One region of the Bacillus sp. H1a genome, then DNA from elsewhere that is predicted to be linked to it. Evidence: riboswitches for the same ligand, from Rfam matches in the RefSeq annotation. Region 1 holds a riboswitch; each other region holds the start of a gene.
What was found. A riboswitch is a leader RNA that binds a small molecule or an ion and turns the genes downstream of it on or off. The one in region 1 is predicted to bind S-adenosylmethionine.
Positions count from the first base shown of each region.

Region 2: linked by a shared signal. The riboswitch ahead of U860_RS0111225 (M20 family metallopeptidase) and the one ahead of U860_RS0100465 (bifunctional O-acetylhomoserine aminocarboxypropyltransferase/cysteine synthase) in region 1 are both predicted to bind S-adenosylmethionine.
Region 3: linked by a shared signal. The riboswitch ahead of metK (methionine adenosyltransferase) and the one ahead of U860_RS0100465 (bifunctional O-acetylhomoserine aminocarboxypropyltransferase/cysteine synthase) in region 1 are both predicted to bind S-adenosylmethionine.

Region 1 covers NZ_AYMH01000001.1:99,503-106,678, reverse strand. Annotated here, with positions in the region: gene U860_RS0100490 (SGNH/GDSL hydrolase family protein) at 1-62, opposite strand, end outside; gene U860_RS0100485 (LacI family DNA-binding transcriptional regulator) at 70-1,050, opposite strand; gene U860_RS0100480 (YitT family protein) at 1,149-1,775, shown strand; gene U860_RS0100475 (homoserine dehydrogenase) at 1,805-3,100, opposite strand; gene metA (homoserine O-succinyltransferase) at 3,242-4,147, opposite strand; gene U860_RS0100465 (bifunctional O-acetylhomoserine aminocarboxypropyltransferase/cysteine synthase) at 4,131-5,429, opposite strand; SAM riboswitch class I at 5,522-5,626, opposite strand; gene U860_RS0100460 (chloride channel protein) at 5,950-7,176, shown strand, end outside.
Region 2 covers NZ_AYMH01000022.1:4,883-12,058, forward strand. Annotated here, with positions in the region: gene arsC (arsenate reductase (thioredoxin)) at 130-534, opposite strand; gene arsB (ACR3 family arsenite efflux transporter) at 561-1,601, opposite strand; gene U860_RS0111205 (ArsI/CadI family heavy metal resistance metalloenzyme) at 1,620-2,057, opposite strand; gene arsR (arsenical resistance operon transcriptional regulator ArsR) at 2,118-2,423, opposite strand; gene U860_RS0111215 (SDR family oxidoreductase) at 2,702-3,466, opposite strand; gene U860_RS0111220 (Lrp/AsnC family transcriptional regulator) at 3,635-4,075, shown strand; gene U860_RS0111225 (M20 family metallopeptidase) at 4,206-5,411, opposite strand; SAM riboswitch class I at 5,500-5,601, opposite strand; gene U860_RS0111230 (AAA domain-containing protein) at 5,677-7,176, opposite strand, start outside.
Region 3 covers NZ_AYMH01000027.1:92,854-100,029, forward strand. Annotated here, with positions in the region: gene U860_RS0113245 (ATP synthase subunit I) at 1-80, shown strand, start outside; gene pckA (phosphoenolpyruvate carboxykinase (ATP)) at 595-2,181, opposite strand; SAM riboswitch class I at 2,411-2,533, shown strand; gene metK (methionine adenosyltransferase) at 2,703-3,902, shown strand; gene U860_RS0113260 (hypothetical protein) at 3,946-4,125, opposite strand; gene U860_RS0113265 (hypothetical protein) at 4,132-4,311, opposite strand; gene U860_RS0113270 (MogA/MoaB family molybdenum cofactor biosynthesis protein) at 4,575-5,084, shown strand; gene U860_RS0113275 (molybdenum cofactor guanylyltransferase) at 5,081-5,683, shown strand; gene U860_RS0113280 (glycosyltransferase family 1 protein) at 5,969-7,111, opposite strand; gene U860_RS0113285 (phosphatase PAP2 family protein) at 7,124-7,176, opposite strand, start outside.

The sequences.
Region 1 (7,176 bases):
CTTTTAGCCCTCATAGATTGTCCATAATTATACCAAACGAATTTTTGAAAAGCGATTTTCACACCTTCCCTAGTATGTCGTTTCCCTATCTACCAAATTTGGTAATAACTCTACATGTTTCACATCTATTTCTTCATCATTAATCTTTTCATATAATAATTCAAATGCTTTTACACCAACGTTTTTACTGGAATGTGAAATCGTCGTTATACCCAATATATCTGCCACCTCTTGATCATCACATCCAATAAGCGTAATATCCTCTGGAATACGAATTCCTTGTTTTTTCGCCTCCGTTACCATACCCGCAGCAATATGGTTGCAAGATACGAGAAACGCCGTCGGCTTTACAGGAATATGAGTCCACTCTCGCACTACATCACGCCCATCTTCCACTGTAAAACACCCTTTAAACTTCCAGGCTTCTAATGGTGTTACAGCAATCTGTTGAAGTGAATCCTCATACGCTTGTTTTCTTCTTTGACTATTAATGCTATTACTTCTTCCAATACAATATCCAATACGCGTATGACCTGCATCTATTAAGCTTTTCATCCCTTGTGAAAACACTTTATAGTAATCAATATGTACACTCGAAATAAAATTTGAATCTATTTCCTCACACATAACAATTGGACCAAATTTCGTATACTCTTCAAGTTTGTCCTTACTATTTGTTCTTGAACATATAATTACTCCATCAAGTTTTTTCATTTTCAACATATGTAAAATTTCCAACTCTTTTTCTTCACTATAATTCGTTTGGCAAAGCATCATATTATAATTGTTCTTCGCGGTTTCTTTTGATATACCCTCAATAATAGCACTATAATATTGATCATTTACGTGTGGTAATAAAACACCGATTACATTTGTTTTCCCTTTCACTAAATGAATAGCATTTACATTTTGCGTATAATTTAATTCTTCTATAATCTCTAAAATTTCTTTTCGTTTCTGCTCATTTACATACGGGTGATCATTAAGTACACGTGAAACAGTTGAAACAGATACCCCAGCAAGTTCAGCGATCTTTCTTATATTAGTCATCTCATTCTCCCCTTTTCGTAAAAATTCTTACTTGACCTGGTAAGCTTTCCACAATATATCCTTTCCTAGCAAATACGTTTAGAAAGGATACACACTATATGCTTCAATTCAAATTAGAATATATATTTTTCATTGGCGGTTTACTCATTCTCTCCATCGGTATTAATATGATGACGACAATTACTTCCTTTGGACTTAGCCCTTATGATTCCTTCTTTATTGCACTATATCAAAATTTCGGGGTAAGTATTGGTTTTTGGATTTTCATGATTAACTTTGTTTTTACACTTATCGTACTCTTTTGGGATAAAAAACAAATTACAATCGGCACGATTGTAACGATGATTCTTATTTCTCTTTTTGTTGATTGGATTGGTTCCATTACAACTATTATGGACTTTATCCGCTCTCTTCCAAAATATATAACACTTGTTTGTGGAAATCTATTCGTCGGAGCTGGAATCGGTCTTTACGTCTCTACAAACCTTTGCGCTGCGCCTCAAGAGGCTTTCGTTTTAACTGTTGCTGAGAAGAAAAAATGGACATTCAGAAGAACTGAAATTTCATTAGCTCTTTTATTTTTAACATTAAGCTTCTTATTAGATGGACCAATCTATTTCGGAACAATTATCTTATCCTTTACAACAGGTTGGATTATTCAAGCATTTATACAAGTTGGCACGCAGATTTTAAATAGAAAAAAACCTATTAAGCAAGCTGCTTAATAGGTTTTTTCGTTTTTTTATAGGAAATACTACTTAGCATCTCCTTCAATTCGATAGTTTGCTTTCACACAATCTATTTCTTCATACGATTGCAATGTATGTAGAATGTAATCGTAATCTGCAAGAGAAGCACGATGCGTTACAATTACAATTTCGGCTTTCCCTTTCTCTTCAAGTGGCATTTGAATAATCTTTTCAAAGCTAACACCGCGCTCAGAGAACAAGGATGTAATTTTTGCAAATACACCAATCTCGTCTTTGACATGAAGTCTTAAAAACTTTTTCACAACAATTTCATCTGGCTCTTTTAATACTTTTTTATATTGTGGGGATACGGCACTATTTCCGTTTACACCTAACCTAATATTTTGCATTACAGCAACTAGGTCAGAAACAACAGCTGTCGCTGTCGGTAAGCTTCCTGCCCCCGGTCCATAAAACATCGTTTCTCCTACTGCCTCACCATACACATAGACAGCATTATATTCATTTTGCACTGCTGCAAGAGGATGTGTATTTGGAAGTAAAGTTGGCTCAACTGTAACCTCTAATTTCTCGCCATCTCGCTTTGCAAGACCAATTAATTTAATTGTATATCCTAAGCTCTTACTATATTCAATATCTTCTTCTGTAATAGAAGTAATTCCTTTTACCTTCACATCTCCAAGCTCTACATTTGTAGAGAAACCGAGAGTAGCCAAAATCGTCATTTTTCTTGCTGCATCTAAACCTTCTACGTCTGATGTTGGATCTGCTTCTGCAAATCCAAGCTGTTGGGCTTCTTTTAACACGTCGTTATATGCTCTCCCTTCGTCTGACATTTTCGTCAAAATAAAATTTGTCGTTCCATTTACAATTCCCATTACTTTCGTAATAAGATCTGAAGAAAGCCCCTCTACGATGCTTCTTAAAATCGGAATACCTCCAGCTACACTAGCTTCATAAAACAAATCAGCCTTGTTATCTTTTGCTACCGCCAGCAATTCTGCCCCGTGTAACGCCATTAGATCTTTATTTGCAGTCACAACGTGTTTCCCACTATTTAAAGCTTGTAAAATATATGCTTTTGCATCATCGATTCCACCCATTACTTCGATGACAACATCAATATTAGGATTATCTAAAATTTCACTCGCATTTTGTGTTAATAGAGTAGAAGGTACCTCGACCTCTCTCTCTTTTTCAATATTTTGCACCAATACTTTCGTTACTTTCACTGGACAACCTACTTGGTGTATAAGTCTTTCTTGATGATCTGCAATAATACGAACTACACCACTACCAACTGTCCCAAGACCTAATAACCCCACTTGAATTTCTTTCATAATACTGTCCACCCCTCAAAAATTGTGTTTAGATGCCATTATATAAACAAAACATCTAAAAAACAATGTATTTTGAACATTCCGAAAAATATAGGTTAATCTTTACCAAGAAAACGCTACCACGTGTTACACAATCATTATTTACAATAGATAAGGGGTCTCTTGATACACGTAATAATTCAACCAATTAGAGAATAATAAATTTCCATGACTCCTCCACCTAACAAGCGGCTTTTCATCTGGATTATTATGTTTAAAATAATTTTTTGGCACATCAATATTTAACCCTTTTTGGCTATCTCGTTCATATTCTTGTTTTAACGTATCACAGCTATATTCACTATGCCCGAGTACGAAAACTTGCCTTCCCTCTGGCCCAATAACAAGATGAACACCCGCTTCTTCAGAGTTTGCTAATAACGTTAATTCTTTCACCTTTTCAATATCACTCTCTCGTACTTCTGTATGACGAGAATGCGGGGCAAAAAACAATTCATCAAACCCTTGTAACAATTTCACATGTTGCTCGCGAACCTCATGTTCAAACACACCAAACATTTTTTCAGCAAGAGGATACTTCGGAACGCCATAGTGATAATACAAACCTGCTTGTGCTCCCCAGCAAATATGAAGCGTAGATGTTACATTCGTTTTTGAATACTCCATAATACGTTCAAGCTCTTCCCAATAATCTACTTCTTCAAAAGAAAGAGTCTCAACTGGTGCTCCTGTAATAATGAGTCCATCAAATCTTTCGTTTTCAATATCACGGAAAGTTTTATAAAAGCTCGTTAAATGTTCCTGTGCTACATTGCGAGATAGATGTGATTCCATATGTAATAAATGAACATCTAATTGTAACGGTGTATTTCCAATTAAACGAAGTAATTGTGCCTCTGTTTCTTGCTTTGTAGGCATTAAATTTAATATTGCAATTTTCAAAGCACGTATATCTTGTGTTTCTGCTCGCTCCTTCGTCATTACAAAAATATTTTCTTCTTGTAATACTTTGCGAGCTGGTAAATCTTTATCAATTATAATCGGCATGTTGTTTGCCTCCGACTAGCGCTGCTTCTAAATCGGCAATAATATCAGAAACATCTTCTATACCGACCGATAAACGAATTAAATCAGATGTAACACCAGCTAAACGTTGAGTTTCTGTACTTAATTGTCTGTGTGTCGTACTAGCGGGATGTATTACACAAGTTCTGGCATCAGCTACATGCGTTACGAGAGTTGCCAGTTTCACACTTGCAATAAATTCTTTTGCTGCTTCTAATCCGCCTTTAATACCAAAAGTTAAAACACCACTAGCACCTTTTTTCAAATACTTTTGTGCTAACGAATAATTTTCATTGCTATCTAATCCCGGATAATTCACCCATTCAATACGTTCATGATTAGCAAGCCACTTAGCAACTGCGAGAGCATTTTCACTATGACGCTCCATTCGTAAATGCAATGTTTCCAAGCCAATATTGCTAATATATGCATTGAATGGGCTCATACAGTTTCCATAGTCTCTTAATAATTGAACGCGTGCTTTCACAATATAAGCTGCTGCTCCAAAATTTTGAACATAACTTACGCCGTGATAACTCGGGTCAGGTTCAACAAGCTCAGAATATTTTCCATTTGTCCAATCAAAGTTCCCTCCGTCAATAACAATGCCGCCTAATGAGCTCGCATGACCATCAATATATTTCGTCGTAGAATGAACGATAATATTTGCCCCATGTTCAAACGCTTGGCATAAATAAGGCGTCGCTAATGTATTATCAACGATAAAAGGTACTTCTAATTCTGTTGCCGCTGCTGAAAATTCTTTGAAATTTAAAACGTTCATCGCTGGATTTCCTAATGATTCTGCATAAATGAGCTTCGTCTTGTCGTTAGCAAGTGCCGCAATTTCATCGGCCGTTAAATTTGGATTAAAGAACGTAACATCAATACCAAGCTTACGCAAACTCACTCCAAATAAATTAAATGTCCCCCCGTAAACTGTTGAAGAACAAAGTAAATGGTCTCCGCTACTACAAATATTTAAAACTGCGAGCATAATAGCTGCCTGCCCAGAAGCTGTTGCAACAGCCCCTACACCGCCCTCTAAATCTGATAACTTCTGCTCAAATGCAGCTAGCGTAGGATTTCCAATACGCGTATATATATACCCCTCTGCCTCCAAATTAAATAGCGCTGCTAAATCATCTGAAGTATCGTATTTATACGTTGTACTTTGATAAAGTGGCAAAACACGTGGTTCACCATTCTTTGGCGTATAGCCACCTTGCACACAAATAGTTCCTTTCCCCCATGATTCTCCCATCTCTCGTTCTCCTTTCTTTTATGAAAAATAAAAAACTGCCCCTTTCCTGAAAACAAGAAAGGAGCAGTTTGAAAACACGCTCTAAAGGCTCTTTCTTATCTCTCAGGATTATTACCTGCAGGATTTGGCACAATTCCGTTATACGGCTGTTGCCAAGGTTTCATCGGGCCTGTCCCTCCACCTTTTCTTGATAAGACTATGCAATTACCGTTGATTTTATAGCAATAATTTCCTAATGTCAAATAGTTTTTCTGAATGTTCTAAATTAAATGTCAGGAATTTAATATAAACAACAAAAGAAATATATTCCATGTTTATATGAAAAATACCTTTCAAAAACTCGAATCACTATATACACTTAAATAAGTGCTTTAACCGTGCAGATTTCAAATTCTCATGAAATCGCAATGTATAAATTGAATAAGCGGACCTCTCAAAAAGATACTATATATATTCAATTCATTTCATACTAGCATATCTAACCCCTTCCATATCAAAACTTACATAACGGAGGTATAACATGACAAATAAAAAGGACATGAACTATATACTCGTCCTATACGGCATTCTTCTAGGCTCTATAGTAGGAGCTACAGTCTGGCTATTTTTAGTTACAATAAATTTCGGAATCCACTTTATTTGGGACTACTTACCTAAAGTATTTTCTTCTCCCCCTTATTACACCATTTGTGTAACAATAATCGGCGGTATTCTCGTGGGTTTAACACAAAAATACTTCGGTACATATCCACGTCTTATGCCGGAAGTAATGGCTGAATATAAAAAAACAGGTAGAATTGAATACCGTTTTGTACATAAAGCTACTTTAACTGCGATTATCGTTTTAATATTTGGAGCTAGTCTAGGTCCGGAAGCAGCGCTTGTTGGAATTATCGGTGGACTTTGCACATGGGTAGGGGATCGCTTTAAATTCGCTTTAAAGGGAATGAATGAACTAACAGAGGTTGGAATTGGTGCTACTTTAAGTGTCATTTTCAATGCACCATTATTCGGTTATTTAGCTCCGAATGAGAATGAGAGTGAAGATGAACAAATTGCTGAGTTTTCTAAGAGAAAAAAAGCAATCGTATATTTAGCTACCACTTTTGCCGGATTTTCCGTTTATTTATTGCTTAGTAAATTAGATAATCGTGGATCTTTTATTGTTAATTTTGGAGAAGGCTCTCTTTCTCTCAATGAATGGATCGCCTTTCTACCACTTGCAAGTATCGGTGCCATGGTCGGTTTCCTTTATTTCAAATTAGAGTTTACATTAGAGAAAGTAATTCATCCTTTCCGAGAATACAAACTATCACTTGGAATTATCGGTGGTATTTTATTAGGAATTGTAGGAACAGTTCTCCCATATACATTATTCTCAGGGGAACATCAGTTAAAAGATTTAGTCGTCGAATGGAGCCATTTATCTTTTTGGGTATTACTTCTTTCAGGGGTTTTAAAATTATGTATTACTGCCGTTTGTTTAAATACGGGGTGGCGCGGCGGACATATTTTCCCCATTATATTTGCTGGATCAAGTATTGGATATGCTATAGCTTCTATTGCCCCTATAGATCCAATAGCTTCTGTAGCCATCGTAACGACAGCTATTTCAAGCTATGCATTAAGAAAACCAATAGCTATAACATTACTATTACTCATGTTTTTCCCGCTCAATTTATTATTACCAATGCTCGGGGCGGCGGCCATTGGTAATGCATTTCCGCTTCCTAAACATAATGAAGCT
Region 2 (7,176 bases), on a different contig from region 1:
CTAACTTTATCATCCCAACAGAATATTCTCTATTTTTTTCGATAGTTTGTGTAAACCAATGCAGTAGTGACTATGTATAGTAAAAAGAGCCAATCTCCTATACAATAGAAGATTGGCTCTTTACTTTATTTATTCACCGGTTTCAGAAAATCGTTTAATCCGTTCACCGATTTCATTACGAACACGTTGAAACTCAGACCACTCTTTTCCTGCCGGATCATCAAATCCCCAATGAACACGATTCACATGCGGAGGTGTAGAAGGACACACAGAATCAGCATGACTACAAAGAGTAACAACTAAATCAGCATTATTTAAAATGTTTGAATCAATCATATCTGATGTTTGATTTGTTATGTCGATATTTACTTCATTCATCGCTTTAATAGCATTTGGATTTACTCCATGCGCTTCAATCCCAGCAGAGTATACATTCCACTTATCTCCTAAGTATTGTTTGCCCCAAGCTTCTGCCATTTGGCTTCGGCATGAATTTCCTGTGCATAAAAAGTAGATCGTCTTTTTGTTTTCCATGTTGTTTTCCACCTTTGTTTTTAATTTCATACTGGTTGATCATTAAAATATTTACGCTTAAACCAAAAAGCGACATTTACAAGTGCAATCATTACAGGTACTTCAACTAACGGTCCGATGACGGCTGCAAATGCCGCACCTGAATGAATACCAAACACACCAACTGCTACAGCAATCGCTAATTCAAAGTTATTACTACCTGCTGTAAATGCTAACGTTGTTGTTACCGGATAATTTGCACCAATTTTTCTTCCCATAAAGAAAGAAACGAAAAACATCACGATAAAATAAATGAATAACGGAATTGCTATTCTTACTACATCTAGTGGTACGCTAACAATCATTTCTCCTTTTAAAGAGAACATAACGATGATCGTAAATAGCAATGCAATTAATGTAATTGGACTAATCTTAGGTATAAACACCTTTTCATACCACTGTCTTCCTTTTAGCTTCACTAGTACAAAGCGTGTCAACATACCTGCAATAAAAGGAATTCCCAAATAGATAAATACTGATTTCGCAACTTCTACCATTGTAATACTAACAATAGCCCCTTCAATTCCTAACCATTCTGGGATTACTGTTACAAATACGTATGCATAAATCGAGAAAAATAACATTTGAAATACCGAATTAAAAGCAACTAAACCTGCTGCATATTCTTTATCACCATCAGCAAGATCGTTCCAAACAATTACCATTGCAATACAACGTGCTAAACCAATCATAATGAGCCCGACCATGTATTCTGGTTTATCAGGAAGAAAAATAATTGCTAAAACAAACATAAGTACAGGCCCAATAATCCAGTTTTGTACTAATGATAGAACTAACACTTTTACATCTTTAAATACCCGGCCCATTTCTTCATAACGAACCTTCGCCAATGGTGGATACATCATTAAAATTAAACCAACAGCAAGCGGAATAGACGTCGTTCCAACTTGTAATGTATTCAGTCCGTCTACTACACTAGGAAACATAAATCCTATACCAATTCCAACAGCCATAGCTAGAAAGATCCATAGTGTTAAATATCGATCTAGAAAAGATAAACGTTTCATTTTATCCCCCTTCTCTCATTAACAACACGAATTTTTATCTACTACGTTAGAAGTCGTACAACACGATGAATCTTCTATTTTATGAGCATCACTATCTGCTTTTGTATAAAAGAACTCCCACTCATTACCATCAGGATCCGTTACCCAAAACTTATCTTGTACCGCATAGCAACAAGTAGTATCCATTTCATCACGTGCAAAGAAACCTTCTTTCTCTAATCTTTTTTTATGAAATGTAATTTCTTCAGCTGTATCCACTTGGAAACCAAAATGATTTACCTGATTTCCATTCACTTCATCTCGTACATTCAGCGTGAAATTAAGTCCTGGCGTCTCTAATAAAAATTTTGCATAATCTGTTTTCACTTTAACTGGTGATACACCAAATACCTTTTCGTAAAATTCAACAGACTTCTCTAGATTAGTAATATTTATACCAACATGAACATATCTCATAGCTTATTCCTCCCCTTAAAATGCTATTAATCAATTTTTTTTGTTTAATAGCGCAAAATTTTAACAACAGCTACCTTTGCCTGTTTTTCTAAAGATACAGCACAATTCTTCTGATAATAAATTATTTACTGCCGCATCATTTAAATCATAATAACTCCACGTACCTTTTGTTTCTTTTACAATTAAACCTGCATCTAATAAAATTTTCAAATGATATGACAACTTAGATTGCGTCATTTCAAAAACCTCTGTTAAATCACATACACACGTCTGTCCTCGCTGACAAAGTTCATACATAATCTCTAAACGCTTCTGATCAGCCAACGCTTTAAACTTTTTCTCATATAGCTGAAAATCTTGTACCAACACAATTCACTTCCCTTCATCAATTTTTTTTGATGTTTATAGTATATACGCTGGTGAGTTCTTTATGCAACTGATTAATCAATTTTTTTTGTTTAATATACAAACCTTTTCTCCTATCATAAATTTTCTGCAAATAAAAAGAACCGTAGCCTTCCCGAAATGGAAAAATTATGGTTCATATCGTAATTTGATCTATTTCCAAACGGTAGTGCTCCATAACTATCAAACTAATAAAATGCGAAATCTAAAGCTGATGGTTATGAAGCGCACCCCCTTTTCTATAGACAAAACCCTCCAGAAACATCTAAAATCTGTCCCGTTACCCAACGACTATCAGAAGAAGCAAGGAATGCTACTGCATCTGCAATATCTTCAACTTGCCCTATTCGTCCAAAAACAGATGAATTCGTAGCAAAACTTCGTATTTCTGGATTATCTAGCAATTTCGCATTAATATCTGTCTTCGTATATCCGGGCATAATTGTATTAACAGTTATACCTCTTTCTCCAAGATGTTTAGCTAGAGGAAGTGTCATCGTATTTAGTGCACCTTTACTTAAACCGTATGCAATTGATCCTGTAAAACCAAGTCGTACTTCGGCTGATGAAATGTTAATAATGCGCCCTTCTGCTCGTAGTAATGGTAATGTTTGCTGAATTAAGAAGAACGGTGCCTTCATATTTACGGCCATAATTTCATCAAAAACTTCTTCTGTCGTATCTTCAATTGTCCCTTGCGTACCTATACCTGCATTGTTAACTAAAATATCAATCTCTGATATACCAACTCTTGTTTGTAATTCATTCTTTAATTGTTCTACTAGCCTTTTGACACCATCAATTGAATTAAGTTCAGCTTCAATTAAGAAAGCTTTTCCTCCATTAGATTCAATCTCTCTAATCGTTTCGTCTGCAGCTGTTTTATTTCGTCCATAGTGAATCGCAACTAATGCACCGTCTTTCGCCAATCTCATTGCAATGGCACGGCCAATGCCGCGACTCGCCCCTGTTACTAACGCTACTTTCCCATCAAGGTTCTTCATTTTTTCCATCCTTCCCAAACTTTCGATTGATAAAATTCTATACTTATATTTTCATTTAAATTCCAATAATTTTAAATGTATTTTTATAGGTAATTCAGTTAGTTAACTTATGATATTATAGTTATAAGTTGTAATTTACTTTAGAAAACAAAACGAGGAGGCTACACAATGCAAAACGCAGTAAAATTGGATGAAATCGATCATAAAATTATGAACTTATTGTATGAAAATGCGAGAATTTCCGTTTCAGAAATAGGACGGATTATATCCATGACGCAGCCTGCTGTAAAAGAACGAATTAACAAACTTGAAGATCAAGGAGTTATAGCGGCTTACCGAACAAAATTTGAGCCTTCCAAAATTAATAAAAACATTCAAGCTTTCATTATGTTTAAAACGAGTCAATGCTCTGATTTTATCCGATTTTGTAATGCCGCTTCTGAAGTAACAGATTTGTATCGAATTAGCGGGGAATTCAATTATATGATGAAGGTCATGAGCGATTCGATGGATTCCCTCGCTGCATTTTTAGACTCTTTAATGCAATTTGGATTATCGTCTCCTTTAATTGTTTTAAAGAGTGAGTTTGAGGAGAAATTGTCGTTCTAATAAGATGGTACTAAGGTAGAAATATCAAATGTATGTGGAAAAATTCTTTTATAATATAATAAAACCAGCCATAGGCTGGTTCTTTTTTCATTCAATTCCCTACTAAAAAATCCCGGCTACTCCTTCTCACCTACCCCTGATTCCTCTGCGCCTCTCTAAACTCCTCTTTCACCTTCTCTAACAACCCTTCTTCCGTAATTAATCGATACGCTGTATTTGCTAGTGCTTTTGCGGATGTAATTAACGCTTTATCGCCTAGTTCTGAACGGGCTGCTTCTCTAAATTCATTCGTATGCGCAATTAAATCGTCTGGACCAATTTTAATGTATGGATGAATTGTCGGTACGACTTGGCTTACGTTTCCTGCGTCGGTTGAGCCGATGCCTACTCTTTCTTTACGGTTCACATCTTCACCTAGTAATTCTAGTTCTTCGGCTACGACGTCATTAAATGTTTTTGTTACGAGTAGTTCATCGATTTCATTTTGGAATTGATGAATTTTCACTTTCGTACCTGTTGCTAATGCTGCTCCTTGCGCGATGTTTCTTACTTTCTCCGTTACTTCCGCACATCTTTTTCGCGTTGCTGCACGGATGAAGAACCTTGCTGATGCGTAGTCCGGAATAATATTAGGTGCTTTTCCGCCTTCTGTAATGACACCATGGATCTTCACATCTGACGGAAGTTGTTGGCGAAGTGCATTAATACTGTTATACAGCTGGATAATCGCATCTAATGCGTTAATCCCTTCTTCAGGTGACGCAGCTGCATGAGCTGTTTTCCCGTAAAAATGAAAATCAAGTGGATCAACTGCTAGTGATGGACTCGTTGAAGCTGTTTTTCCGCTTGGGTGAATCATAAGCGCCGCATCAATGTTTTTAAATAAACCTGCCTTTACATAACTTGCTTTCGCACTGCCATTTGGTCCCCCTTCTTCAGCTGGTGTTCCGAACACTACAACTTCTCCGCCGATTTCTTCAAGTGTTTCCGATAATGCGATTGCTGCCGCAACGCTAATTGTTCCGATTAAATTGTGACCACACGCATGACCTAGTCCTGGTAAAGCATCATATTCGGCTAAAAAGGCGATTACTGGTCCTTGTTTCCCTGAACTTTTTCGCGCAATAAAACCTGTTTCATGCCCAGCTATATTATGCTGTAATTGAAATCCTGCGCTTCCTAACAACAAACTTAACGTTCTTGATGCATAAAACTCTTGGTTACCGATTTCAGGATTCGCATGAATCTTATGACTTGTTTCTATGTACTTTTCCTTATTTCTTTCTATACTCTCTTCAATTGTTTTTCTTTGTGACGTTATTCCTGTCGCTCCCATTTTTCTTCCTCCTTTTATTTTCACGTAAAAAAACCTCTTTCTAAAAGATAGAAAGAGGCTTTGGCATATACAGTCAAAATGAGCTTCTTTCTTATCTTTCAAGTTACCTTGCTGGAATTGGCACAGTATTCATAAAGAATCCGCTGCCGAGGTGTCATAGGGCCAGTCCCTCAACCTCTCGTGATAAGAATTTTCATAAAATTGTATTAAATTATTTTCATTCTAAGTTTATTCCGATTAAAAGTCAAGGAATTCCTATCCGAATTTACCGAATATCTAAAAATCCTTTTAATACACCAATTGTTTCAGGTGCTTGTAGTCTTGCACATATGTACGGAAATTCCGTACTACCTTCAAACATCATTTGAGATGTTAACGGTGCTCCCGCCCAAAAGATTTCATCATCGATTAATATAAACGGAAACGCTTTGTTTTGCCTTTGTAACTTTACATTTTTTAACGGAACTGGTCCATCACTGTAAACTGTTATTTGTGCATTCGTACGCATTAACGCTTGCCATACTCGTTTATCAACTTGCCTTGTGCTTGGAAGTGAAATGATAATTTTACGTTTCGCCGCTAAAATATCTTTTAAGAGCCCTTTCGGTTCCTCAAGATTCATTTCCATAAACCAGCGTAAACGTTTCGAAATTTTCCGCTCCCACACTTGTCTCGATGTCGTACGATCATACACATCACCGTGCCGTTCTATATGGGCTGTTAATTGTGATAACGCTTGTTTTCTCGAAAGATTTTTACGCATGTAGTGACAATCTGATAATTGAATGAACTTCCCTCTCGCCCTCGTTACTGCTACATTGACGAGACGATGGTTTTTATGATCAAAGAATAACACGCCAGGGCGTTCTTGCGGATAACTATCCACCGTATCAAATATCATCATATCTCTTTCGGAACCTTGAAACTTATGAACTGTTGCGGCTAAAACTGGTACATGTTGATATTTCGTTCTCTGCAACAGTTCTCTAATACACGTTGATAAAAAGCGGGACTGTGCTCGGTACGGCGTAACAACACCGATAGATTGAACACCGTCTAACAGTCCAATTAAAATCATTTGCATCGCTACTAAGCCAGACATAATATTAAAACGAGAACCAGAAGCAGCGTCTTTTAAAGAAAAGGCTCCCATTAAGCTCGTATCAAATAAAACACTGGCTTCATTTGCGAACGGTTGTAGTTTCGCGAGTTCCTTGCGCTCTGAAACAGATGGATGGTCGTACACTCTATTTTTATAAATAAATGAGTTTGTAAACTTAGATATATCCGCATGCATACGTCTTTGTTCCTGCAACATAAAAAGGTTGGGATGTGCTTCTGATTTATTTACAGACTCAACAATCCCAGCGTGATAAAACATATCTTCACCGAGCCATTTTCGAACGAGTTCATGGTTTGCCATCGCAATAGGAGGCAATTGTAAAAAGTCGCCACAAACGACAATACGTTTTCCAAGAGAAGCAGCTAATGCGATTTGCGGAACATATGCCATACTCACTTCATCTACGACAACTAAATCAAATGTGCGCTCATAAATAAGCGCATCAATTGCACATTTCGATAAAGTCGCACCGATTACTTTCGCATTTTCAATATATTCTTTTTCTACTTCTTTAATTTTCGCTTTTTGTTTTCGAAGTTCACTTTCTATTTCTTGCATACGCTTTTTATCAGAAGACGTCGCCTTATACGATAGAATTTTTTCACGAAGATCTTGGCGTGTTTCTTCTAAATAAAGCCTTTC
Region 3 (7,176 bases), on a different contig from region 1:
GTATTATGGGCGGTTATTTTTTAATTGTTATTAATTTAGGCTACTATAGTATGAAAGATGAAAAAGAATTAACGAAATAGATAAAAAAGCTAAAAAAGCTAAAAAAGCTTCTTTTTAGATGGAATAGAGGATCTAGCGATGGATAGAAGCGGTCAGAGCCTTTTTTTGCCTCATGCCGCGTGAGAACAGAAAGAGTAAGTGAGCGAGAAATCTGTTTATATTTTCGAAGCCTTGATTTGTATGTGAGAAAATCCAAGTATGTAAATTGAAAACTGGGTTTGGAACCTTTTCAGGTGGAATAGAGGATCTAGCGATGGATAGAAGCGGTCAGAGCCTTTTTTTGCCCCATGCGGTGTGAAAACAGAAGGCGTAAGTGAGTGGGAACTCAGTTTATGTTTTCGAAGTCGTGATTTGTATGTGGATAAATTGAAGAATATATAGAAAGAAGCCTACGTGAAAAACGTAAGCTTCTTTTTTATGTAAGTATGTGTAACCGTTAAGCCGCATTGGGTTTTGTCGGTGAGTACGCGAAACTTTGTGATTACACAATACTTATTCATATGAGTAAAGGGTTATTCAACAGAAAAGTTAAATTTAAGCGATTGGACCGCCTAAGTTAATAATATCTTCAGAAACGCTATCGAATTTTTTGAAGTTTGCTTTAAACTCGTTCGCAAGCTCAATTGCTTTCGCTTTGTAAGCAGCTTTATCAGCCCAAGTTTGCTCAGGCATTAATACTTCGTCAGGTACACCTGGAACGTGACGAGGTACTTCTAGACCGAAGATGTCGTGTTTTGCAGTTTCTGCTTTCGCAAGTTCACCGCTTAGTGCTGCTTGAATCATTGCACGAGTGTAACCTAAGTTCATGCGTTTACCAACGCCGTATTCGCCACCAGTCCAGCCAGTGTTTACTAAGAATACTTTTGCATCATGTTTCTCGATTTTTTCACCAAGCATTTCAGCATAGCGAGATGCATCAAGCGGTAAGAACGGTGAACCGAAGCAAGTTGAGAATGTAGCTTGCGGAGATGTAACGCCGCGCTCTGTTCCTGCTAGTTTACTAGTATAACCGCTTAAGAAATGATACATAGCTTGTTCTTTTGATAACTTACTGATTGGAGGCAATACGCCAGATGCGTCAGCAGTTAAGAAAATAATTGTATTTGGATGTCCTGCAACACTTGGCAGTACGATATTGTCAATCGCATGCATAGGGTATGCAGCACGTGTATTTTCTGTTAAAGTAGTATCGTTATAGTCTGCGATACGTGTTTGGTCATTAATGACAACGTTTTCTAAAACTGAACCGAATTTGATTGCATCGAAGATTTGTGGTTCTTTCTCATGAGAAAGGTTTACACATTTTGCGTAGCAACCGCCTTCAATATTGAATACACCGTTATCAGACCAACCGTGCTCATCATCACCGATTAATTTACGGTTTGGATCAGCAGATAATGTTGTTTTACCTGTTCCAGATAAACCGAAGAATAGTGCCACGTCGCCTTCTTCGCCTACGTTTGCAGAGCAATGCATAGACAGAATGTCTTGTTCTGGAAGTAAGAAGTTCATAATAGAGAAGATTGATTTTTTCATTTCTCCAGCGTATTCTGTACCACCGATTAGTACGATACGTTTTTCGAATGAAACCATGATGAATGCTTCAGAATTTGTACCGTCAACTGCTGGATCAGCTTTAAAGTTTGGTGCAGAAACAATTGTGAACTCCGATTCGTGAGTTGTTAATTCTTCTTCAGTTGGACGGATAAATAATTGATGCACGAATAAATTATGCCATGCGTATTCGTTAACAACTTGAATTGGTAGACGATAGTTGCGATCAGCGCCTGCAAATCCTTTGAATACGAATAACTCTTCTTTTTCTTTTAAGTATTCTAAAACTTTAGTATATAATTTATTAAAATGTTCTTCAGAAATCGGTTGATTCACAGCTCCCCAAGCAATTTTGTCAGCAACCGATGCTTCTTTCACAATAAATTTATCTTTAGGAGAACGTCCTGTATATTTTCCTGTTGAAGCAGAAACGGCACCAGTAGAAGTTAATTTCCCTTCATTTCGCATTAATACTTTTTCCACTAATTGCGGAACACTTAGTTGAATCTGTGCATTGCTTCCGTTCAATAATTCATGTAAACCAATTTGGACATTCACAGTACTCATAATTTATATACCATCCTTTTCATTTAATGAAATATTTCTCGTAATCCCCATCAAGAGTATAACACAATCATATAAATAATGTATACTATTTATTTGTTTTTGTTTGTGTGAATGCATTATTTCCTTATTAATATTTCTTTCTATGCTTATTGAGAAAAACTTTCAGGAAAATGTGAATAATAATTGACAAATGAATATCATTTCTTTAGTATAGGTTGGGACGGATACTCTCTTATCCCGAGCTGGCGGAGGGACAGGCCCGATGAAGCCCAGCAACCTCACTTGTGATGGTAAATAACAAGTGAATAGGTGCTAAAACCTGTGCGAGGCTAATGGTCTCGAACGATAAGAGCAAAGGGCAAAAAGCAGTATGCAAGTAGCAAATTAAACCTTTCCTCTATGTTAAGTAGGAAAGGTTTTTCTGTATGCTTGTGTGGGAGAATAAATGTATGTCGCAGTTTGTGGCAAATTAAGGATGAGTTCCGTACAATATATACAATTACTGTAGGGAGGTTTACCACATGACAAAAAAACGTCATCTGTTCACATCTGAGTCTGTAACTGAAGGACATCCAGATAAAATTTGTGACCAAATTTCTGATTCAATTTTAGATGCGATCTTATCAAAAGACGCAAATGCACGTGTGGCTTGTGAAACAACTGTAACAACTGGTTTAGTATTGGTAGCGGGGGAAATTACGACTTCTACTTACGTAGATATTCCGAAAATCGTTCGTGAAACAATTCAAGGCATTGGTTACACACGTGCAAAATACGGATTCGATGCAGAAACTTGTGCTGTTTTAACATCTATCGATGAGCAATCTGCTGACATCGCTATGGGTGTTGACCAAGCGCTAGAAGCACGCGAAGGTCAAATGACTGACGCTGAGATTGAGGCAATTGGTGCAGGAGACCAAGGTTTAATGTTTGGTTTCGCATGTAATGAAACACAAGAATTAATGCCACTTCCAATCTCGCTTGCTCACAAATTAGCTCGTCGTTTAACTGAAGTACGTAAAGATGACACATTATCATACTTACGTCCAGATGGAAAAACGCAAGTTACAGTTGAGTATGATGAAAATGGTAAACCTGTACGTGTAGATACAATTGTAATTTCTACACAGCATCATCCAGATGTTACATGGGAAGAAATCGATCGCGATTTAAAAGAGCACGTAATTAAAGCTGTAGTTCCAGCAGAATTAATGGATGGAGAAACGAAATTCTTCATTAACCCAACTGGTCGCTTCGTAATCGGTGGACCACAAGGTGATGCTGGTTTAACAGGACGTAAAATCATCGTTGATACTTACGGTGGATACGCTCGCCACGGTGGCGGTGCATTCTCTGGTAAAGATGCAACGAAAGTTGACCGTTCAGCAGCATATGCAGCTCGTTATGTTGCGAAAAATATCGTAGCAGCTGGTCTTGCTGATAAAGCGGAAGTACAACTTGCATACGCAATTGGCGTAGCGCAACCAGTATCAATTTCAGTTGATACATTCGGCACTGGTAAAGTATCTGAAGATGTATTAGTAGAACTAGTTCGTAACAACTTCGATCTTCGCCCAGCTGGTATTATTAAAATGCTAGACTTACGTCGCCCGATTTACAAACAAACAGCAGCTTACGGACACTTCGGACGTACTGATGTAGATTTATCATGGGAACGTACAGACAAAGCAGCTGCTTTAAAAGAGCAAGCTAGTCTATAATATATGAAAAAAAGCTTTGCGCGGTGTGAGCGCAAAGCTTTTTTTATTTGGTTTCATTTACCACTTGAATGCATGAACTACAATACACTTCACCGTCTAGTTCAATATACTTTTTCATATTTGTCATTCCATTTGCCGGAAATGGTATATGAACCCATGCTTTTTCATACGTTTGTATTTCTTTTTTGCATGATTGACAAACGGTTGGCTTTTTATGAAACATGCGAGATCACCCTTTCATTTGACGTGCTTTGCCCGCGCAAAATGCACTACATAGTAAAAAGAGTGTTGCGAAAATAGTGCTCATTAATGTAGCGTATGGGATTGCACCTTTCAAGGAAAATCCGACAGTGATGGAAGCGATAAATAAGAGAATAAATGTTGTTGTTAATTTTTTATAAAGTTCCATAATGTGTGAACCTCCAAATTATTTTTTAATGTAAGTTTTAAAATGAAATTTACTATGTAAAAAAGATAAGGAGCATTAAATAGTAGTTAATGATGCGAGAGCTAGGAGTATAAGACATGGGATAGACAGTATAATCTCTCATTTCCTTTTTATGGTTGTATATACTTATATTGTATCATGACGTATCAGTGGCTTCATACATAATTGTGTAAAGGTATGTATGATAAAATGAAGAAAAGTCTTTAAGGAAGGAAGGATACAAAATGAGCGCAATTGAACATAAAAAACAAGCACCAAAAGAGGTACGCTGCAAAATTGTTACGATTTCTGATACGCGTACGGAAGAGACTGATAAGAGCGGACAATTATTACATGCATTATTAATAGAAGCGGGACATAAAGTGACTGCTTATGAAATTGTGAAAGATGATAAAGAAAGTATTCAGCAGGCTGTGTTAGCTGGTTATCATCAAGAAGATGTTGATGTTGTGCTAACGAATGGCGGTACTGGTATTACGAAGCGTGATGTAACGATTGAGGCAGTGTCAGCGTTATTGGATAAAGAGATTGTTGGATTTGGTGAGCTGTTCCGCATGATTAGTTACTTAGAAGATATCGGAAGTAGTGCGATGTTAAGTAGAGCAATTGGCGGTACAATCGGGCGTAAAGTAGTCTTTTCGATGCCAGGGTCTAGCGGAGCTGTCCGTCTTGCGATGAATAAATTGATTTTGCCTGAATTAGGTCATATTACATTTGAGCTGCGCCGCCAATGAAAAGGTGTACTGGAATTGTATTAGCAGGAGGCATGTCGAGTAGATTCGGAGAACCGAAAGCGTTAGCGATTTGGAAAGGGACTACTTTTGTTGAGCATATTGTGAAAGTAATGGAAAGTACTTTGCAAGAAATTGTAGTCATTAGTCATGTTGATATAAAAGAGCGATTGGAGCAATTAATACAAGTTCCTGTTATAGAAGACATTCCGCACTATAAAGGGAACGGGCCGCTTGCTGGAATTGTATCAGGAATGGAATACATAGATTCAGACTGGTATATCATAATGCCTTGTGACGCGCCGAATGTTTCAAAAGAATGGTTTGCAATTTTAATAGAGCAAACGAGCGATGAGTATGATGCGATCGTTCCTATAATTGAAGGTAGAAAACAGCCGCTATTGGCAGCGTATCATAAACGAGTTAAAGGGAAAATTGATAAACTGCTTCAGGAAGAAAAAAGAAGTATGGGACAGCTTTTATCACAATGTAATGTGAAATATGTTACCGGAGAAGATGTGCAAGCGAATTCGTATTGGTTTATAAATGTGAATACGAAAGAAGAATATGTACAGGCTCAAAAAGACCTTTCAAATGAATGAAAGGTTTTTTGATATACAGAAATTGGGGAACAATTGCTGTATAAAGGTATGTGAGTAAGTTGATTTTAAGGGGGATTTCTTAAAATCATTATACAGTAAAAATACTATATAACCATATATTAATTTTTATGGGTTTTTATTACAAGTCTGTTTAGTTATGTATGATTCTGTTATAATGGCTATAGATACAAGATTATGTTTCACCTTATGTATCATTTATTAAACTAAAATTTACGATTGTGTAGTAAACTCCCTACGGTTCATTGTAGGGAGTTTATTTTATAATTAAGCTAGTAGCTCTGCCTTGTTTCGGTGAAGGACTTCCTCATATTGGTTAAGTAAATTAAGAAAGATTTCATCCCAACTTTGTGATTTCGCATAAGACGAGGCGGCTAAACCCATTTGTTTCAATTTTTCTTCATTGTTTAATAAATAATAAATAGATGATAAAAAGGAGTCCTCATTTTTTGGATCACATAGAAATCCAGTTTTTTCATCTTTAATAATATTTTTAACTCCACCACTATTCGCACCAATGACAGGTGTACCACATGCGAGTGATTCAAGTACGACGTTCCCAAATGTTTCAGTAGCAGATGGAAATACCATCAGATCGGAAGAAGCATAGGCTTCAGCCAAATCCTCACCTTGTAAATATCCAGTAAAGGTTACATTTGTTTTTGGAACATTTTCATGCAAGATCTTTGCAAGAGGGCCATCTCCAGCGATGAGCCAATGAACATCGTTACGTTCTTTATTGGTCATATGAATAAGTGTTTGAAGAGTGTCGATATCTTTTTCAGGAGCAAGGCGTCCGACGTAGGAAAGAATATAGTCCGCTGTAATATTATATTTTTTTCGGAATAGGTCTTTATTGTAAGTTGGATGAAAGAGAGAGCAATCTACACCGCGTCCCCAAATATAGAGATTTTGAAATCCTTTATTCTTTAATTGATGTAATGTTTCAGGGGAAGGAACAAAGTTCTTTTGCATATGGCTATGAAACCATTTTAAATAGTTCCATAGCATAGTGGAGAGAAATTCAATTTTATAATAACGTAAATAGGCGTCAAAATCAGTATGATAAGAACCGACAACTGGGATGTTTAATCTTTTTGCATAATATAACCCACAAAGTCCCATGTTGAAAGGTGTGGCAATGTGAATGATATCAGGTTTAAAAGCAAGAAGTTCCCGTTTAATGCGCGGAGTAGGAAAAGAAAAGCGGCATTCTGGATATAATATTGTTAACGGGAGACTTCTCATTTTGTTCACATTCGCTACGAAATTATCTTCAGCCGTATGCTGAGGGGCGAAAACAGAATAGGCGATATTTTCTTTCTGAAAATAACGTGTTAACCGTGCCAATGTTTTCGCGACACCGTTGACTTGTGGTGTAAATGTATCGGTAAATACGGCGACTCTCATCATATCGCTCCTTTACGTGAAAAGTGGAATGAATTGATAAAAAGAGATGATGCCAGAGCAGGTGC